DNA from 2 places in the Xenorhabdus siamensis genome. Region 2 is predicted to be linked to the other one. Evidence: predicted binding sites of a transcription regulator. Region 2 holds the regulator's gene; the other holds the start of a gene.
What was found. The regulator Fur, encoded in region 2, represses iron uptake genes when iron is present. The targets are predictions, from matches to a motif close to ATAATAATGAGAACNACTATCAA.

Region 1: a site for Fur is predicted at 1,085-1,107, ahead of ftnA (non-heme ferritin). Genes of this name have one in related genera too.

The regions. Positions count from the first base shown of each region.
Region 1 is NZ_JBBMXE010000006.1:122,857-126,076, reverse strand. It holds gene pip (prolyl aminopeptidase) at 1-702, shown strand, start outside; gene AAC852_RS06645 (DNA polymerase III subunit theta) at 749-979, opposite strand; gene ftnA (non-heme ferritin) at 1,309-1,812, shown strand; gene copC (copper homeostasis periplasmic binding protein CopC) at 2,032-2,418, shown strand; partial or broken gene copD (copper homeostasis membrane protein CopD) at 2,421-3,220, shown strand, end outside.
Region 2 is NZ_JBBMXE010000008.1:145,928-149,147, forward strand. It holds gene ybfE (LexA regulated protein) at 55-345, shown strand; gene fldA (flavodoxin FldA) at 520-1,053, shown strand; gene fur (ferric iron uptake transcriptional regulator) at 1,259-1,708, shown strand; gene AAC852_RS08885 (beta-N-acetylhexosaminidase) at 1,825-3,220, opposite strand, start outside.

The DNA of each region.
Region 1 (3,220 bases), on a different contig from region 2:
AATAATACAACATGGCACCTGATTGATGATATTGAACGTTTACGTAAGCAGATGGGGGTTGATAAGTGGCTGGTTTTTGGTGGTTCATGGGGGTCAACGTTATCTCTGGCTTATGCACAAAAACATCCGAATTCTGTATCAGAATTGATATTAAGGGGAATATTTTTACTCCGGCCTCAAGAATTGCAATGGTATTATCAGGAAGGCGCTTCCCGGTTTTTTCCGGAAAAGTGGGAACGTACACTTTCTATTCTTTCTGAAGAAGAATGTACTGATGTGATAAAGGCTTACAACAAACGTCTCACGAGTAATGACCTCGCAGTGCAGTTGGAAGCTGCCCGTTTATGGAGTACCTGGGAAGGGGAAACTGTCACACTATTACCTTCTGAACATGCAGATTCATTTGCAGAAGAACAGTTTGCGTTGGCGTTTGCACGTATTGAAAACCATTATTTTATCAATAACGGTTTTATAGATGAGACACAGCAGTTATTAGATCATGTTGACGTTATCAGGCATATTCCCGCAGTCATCATTCATGGGCGTTATGATATGGCATGCCAGTTACAGAATGCCTGGGATCTGGCGAAATCATGGCCAGAGGCAGAGTTTTATATTGTAGAAGGTGCAGGCCATTCCTTTGATGAACCGGGAATTTTGCATCAGTTAATTGCAGCAACTGATAAATTTATTGGAAAATAGGTGTGATAACCACTCGCTTATGCGGTGGTTACCTCTTTTTTCATATTTAACGGTTTTTGGGCTCATAAGGTAAGCGAGACAAATATCTCGATTGTTGGCGATAGTGGTTCAATCGTTGTTGAAAATATTCCCGTAGGTGTTGTGGTTGAGTTTGCTCAACAGTGTCTGGAATGACAGGCATATTATAGCGCTCTTTAAATGCAACCCCTGATGCTGCCAGATCAACATTGACCTTATCCATCTCATTTTTAGATAACTTGGCTAAGTTACGCTCCACTATTTCCTCTCCCAAAGTGCTATGCATTCCCAGAGGTTAAAATTAATTGAGTCTTCCTTATTTGGCAAGACATTATTTGCATAAAAAAACATCTCTTAAATATTAATAATATCAATTCTCATTTTTATTAAATATTAATTCTTTGATTAAATATTTAATCAAATAAAACTGATTCTTATTTTCTTATATTTAATGAGATTTATTCTTGCTATAAAATAAAAATATTTTATTAAATATCAACTGGTTGTAATTTAAAAATTTATCTTTGTTTTATTGATTTTTAATGGGCATAATATGGATAATTTAATAAAGTTCTAGGAGGTGGGCTAATGTTAAAACAAGAAATGATCACTAAATTAAATGAGCAATTAAATCTGGAGTTTTATTCTGCTAATTTGTACCTGCAAATGAGTGCATGGTGTGGTGATAAAGGTTACGAAGGTGCGGCTGCATTTCTGAGAACCCATTCACAAGAAGAAATGCAACATATGCAGCGTTTATTTGATTATCTGGGCGATACAGGAGCAATGCCTGTACTGGGGGCTATTCAGGCTCCACCTGTTGAATTTAATTCTATTTCTGATGTGTTCAATCAAACCTATGAACACGAAAAATTGATCACGGAAGAGATCAATAAATTGGCGCACTTAGCGATGACAACCCAGGATTATTCTACATTTAACTTCTTACAGTGGTATGTGGCTGAACAACACGAAGAAGAAAAATTATTCAAATCTATCTTAGATAAACTGGATATGGTGGGTGAAAGTGGTAATTCTTTATTTTTACTGGATAAAGATTTGAAAGGGCTCTCAGTTCCAGCTCATGCTTAAGAAAGCACTAAGATAAATTAATCTGCATGATTTTTACCGTAATTCCTGTTTTTTGTTTATTTTTAAGCAGGAATTACGCTTTTTTCATTTTATCTCCTATTTTTGTTTTTTGCGCAGTGCTTCACAGGTCAGGACTTTCACCACAGATTAAATTTATCGTTTGTTATAAAATCCCCTTTAAGCATAAAAATTCATCTGTATATTAAAGGGTTGCCTATTATGTCTATTTTTAATATCCGTTCATTCTGGAGCAATTTGTCTGCTTTGGTTGTTCTGTTTGTCGGTATGTCCTGCCAACAGGCTTTAGCCCATGCTCACTTGAAAGATCAGACTCCGGCAGAAAATACAACGGTGGAAGCCGCACCACAAGCTATAACTCTGAGTTTCTCAGAGCGTATTGAACTTGGGTTTAGTAAAGTAAAATTAATTGGCCCAGAAAAAAAAGAGATTAAAACAGGTAAGCTAGTACTTGATCCTGCGACTAAAACCAAACTAATCCTGCCTGTAGAGGACAAACTAGCAGCAGGGGAATATCGTGTTGACTGGAGTGTTCTTTCTGTCGACGGTCATAAAACGAAGGGTGTTTACAATTTTACTGTAAGATAATGATTTCACTTGAGGCGTTATACGTACTCTGCCGATTCTTGCATTTTGTGGTAGTTATGCTGATGTTTGGGTTCAGCTTGTTTACTACTCTACTTGCCTCAGGCCATTTTTTAATTTTGATTAAAAAACGGTTGAGAGACGGTCTGGCAATTGGGGTTAATGGGGGATGGCTGGCACGACGTTTATCAGTTTGAAATATGGCAGGCAGTGTTAGCAACTTCCTTTGGTAAAGTATGGCAATGGCAATTATTGGTTGCTGCACTTGCTGTTGTGGGAATATTCTTTTTACGTACTGATGCTGGAGATTCTAAGACAAAGAATTTCTTATTATTAGGCTGCTCTGTCATTTTGCTTTCAAGCCATGCTTTCATTGGTCATGCTACTATGTATGAAGGGGTGCTTGGTTTGCTACTTCAGGTGAATCAGATTGTTCATTTGCTTAGTGCCGGCTATTGGTTTGGAGGGCTATGGCCTTTTTTGCTATGCCTGCAATTTTTGCGACTAAATGATTTTTCCAAACCAAACTCAGCTTTTCACCAGATAGATAATTATAGCATGGAGAATAGCCTGTTTGCTGAAAGTGTAGTTGCAATGAGGAGATTTTCTGACTACGGGCACATAGCTGTTTTTTTGGTGATTGTCACAGGAATTATAAGCAGTGCCATTTTAATTCCTGGTTGGCTGACTTTTGATGCCTCTGCTTCCGAATATCAATCAATGCTATGGCTGAAAATCATACTTGTCACAGCTATGGTTCTTTTGGCCTTAATCAATCGTTATATTCTGGTGCCCAAATTAAAGC
Region 2 (3,220 bases):
TAAGGTATCATTGCCCGCTATATTATTGGTACACGCCCTTTATCAATCGAATTTATGGCAAAAGAACAAACTGATCGCACCACACTGGATTTGTTCGCAGATGAACGCAGGCCAGGGCGACCTAAAACAAATCCGCTGTCCAGAGATGAACAGCTTAGGATCAATAAACGCAACCAGTTGCGCCGGGATAAAGTCAAAGGACTGCGTCGGGTGGAACTCAAACTCAATGAAGATGCTGTTGGTGCTCTCAACCATCTGGCAAAACAGCGCAATATCAGCCGCAGTGAATTGATTGAACAGATGTTGCTGGCTCAACTGGCAACAGAGAATCGCCTTACCAATTAACGGCTTTAATTCAACAGAATGAAGCGGCGTCACCACACAAATCTGACAGACTTGTCACTGATGTTTGGTCAAAATAACGTTTTTCATTTTAATAAAACTGCTATTTTTCCTGCTGATTTCAGCGTGACGTGTATAGATTTAATACACTAATAGAACAAGAGGTTAATCTACTTTATGGCAATAATAGGTATATTCTTCGGCAGCGACACTGGCAACACAGAGAACATTGCCAAAATGATCCAAGAAAAACTGGGCGGTGCTGATGTTGCGGAAGTTCACGATATTGCCAAAAGCAGCAAGGAAGATCTTGAAGCCTTCGATATCCTGCTGCTAGGCATTCCAACCTGGTACTACGGCGAAGCTCAATGTGACTGGGATGATTTCTTCCCAACTCTGGAAGAGATCAATTTTGAAGGGAAGTTAGTTGCCCTGTTTGGTTGTGGTGATCAGGAAGATTATGCAGAATATTTCTGTGATGCTATGGGCACCATCCGCGATATTATCGAACCTCGTGGTGCAATCATTGTTGGACACTGGCCAACTGAAGGGTATCACTTTGAAGTATCTAAAGGTATGGCTGACGATAATCACTTCATTGGTCTTGCTATTGATGAAGATCGCCAACCAGAATTGACCGAAGAGCGTGTTGATGCTTGGGTACAGCAGATTAAGGCTGAAATGAGCCTATCAGAGATCCTCGGCGCATAAAAGATACCCTCGTGTGTGTATTAAGGAAACAATTACCTTTTACACGGGATAATTCTTAAATTATGTGTCATGATAGCGAAGTGGGCATGGTTTTCATTTTCAATATCCATGCCTATAATTTACAGCGTGAAACTAAATCATAATTCTCTCACGATACCCCAAGTATCACAAGTTCACTAAACTCAAGTTACAGGACTGAATCCGCATGACCGACAACAATAAAGCATTGAAAAATGCTGGACTTAAAGTAACACTTCCTCGCCTGAAAATTCTGGAAGTGCTACAGGACCCAGAATGCCATCATGTCAGTGCGGAGGATCTCTATAAAAAACTGATTGATATCGGTGAAGAGATTGGCCTCGCCACTGTCTATCGCGTGTTGAACCAGTTCGATGATGCCGGCATTGTCACTCGCCACAATTTTGAAGGCGGTAAATCGGTTTTTGAACTCACTCAGCAACATCACCATGACCATCTGATTTGCCTCGACTGTGGTAAAGTGATTGAGTTCAGCGATGAGTCCATTGAAGAACGTCAGAAAGATATTGCTGCACGTCATGGAATCAAGTTGTCAAATCATAGTCTCTATTTGTATGGTCACTGTACTACAGGTGATTGCCGTAAAGATAGTACGTTACATGATGAGAAAGCATGATAAGAAGACACGATAAGAAGTGATACATGCTACTCACTTCCAATATCTGCTCTTGTCAAAAGGAGCTGCTGCCGATTAGCTTAAGCTAATCGGCAGGTTGCTTTTTTTACAGGTGGTTATTTTTGATATACGTCTTCAATTCGACTAAAACGCTTACCATCAGTGCTAACAGAACGGACTTTCACATTACCTTCAACGTGCGGTCTTTGTCTGTCATCATAAATTTCCCAAGTTTTGCCATCATTCAATGAATACTGAATTGCCAACCCCGGCAAGGCAATGTTTGCTTCCAATGTCCCTGACACAATCCTTGCTCCCGGTATTGGTAATCGATATGCAACATGCGCTTTATCCAGTTTTGCCATTTCACGTTGCCCCATTAAATTGGCAAAACGACGCCAATCATTATTGAGTTTATCGGTTTCAACATACCGTGTGACTCCGCCTTTATACTCCCTGCCCTGTTGGTAATTCTGTTCCCATTCAGCCTGATGCCACGCACGTTCCGCCAGCGGCAGCAAACGCGGATAAATCATATATTCCATTTGCTGATCAGTACGCACCGTTTCACTCCATAACAGCCCTGATACGCCATACGCCCCTGGCCAACGTTTATTACTGGTGGTATTGAAATAGTTACCATTGATATCCACCGAAGTTTCGGCATTTTGTGGCATATTATTTGGTGCAAAACTGAAGATTTTGGCTTCATCATTAAAACGGGATGCCCAATAATAGCCCCGCTCTTTCGGATTGACTTCGTACGGCATATCTAGGTAAACATAATCAGGGCTGGAAACAACGACACGATAACCTTTGTTTGCCCAGTCATTAACGGAATCATAACCTCCCCAATAGAGCGTATCCCAAAAGTTTACCGTAACATGCTGAGTAGCAAAGTCTTTAGCCGATTTCGCATGTTTCAGGCCATCCTGCCATGACTGCATTGTCTCAATACCATGAGCATTGACAATCTTACTCACTTCAATTGCGAAGTAACTGGCCAGCTCATCAACATCTTTGATAATGCCCTTCGTAATCATTTTTTGACAAGCCTGAGATTTTGCCCATGGTTTGTCTTCGATTTTTTTATTTATAATCCCCTTACCCGGTTCAATTGGGCCATCTTTATCCTGATAACCCGCCCCTAAACGAATATTTTTCGCTTCATCACCGCCAAAATGCCATGTTTTCAGTGGCGCCCCGGCTTCTTTGTGCATGGCAACGATTTCACTGATGACTTTGTCAACAAAACGTTTGGAAGAATCCATGCACGGGTTCAGATAGCTATGGCGATCGTAAAACTGTACAGATGTCGTATTTGAGGTATCCGTCGGATCGAGCAAACGGTACTCATTGGCTTCCTGTACCTTTCCTTCTGCCATCAACTTCTTATAACGGGCTTCCATAGACATTACCGCTGCACGAGCATGGGCCGGAATATCAATTTCCGGGATCACCTCTATCTGACGAGCCTTAGCATATTTCAAGATATCAATGTAATCCTGACGG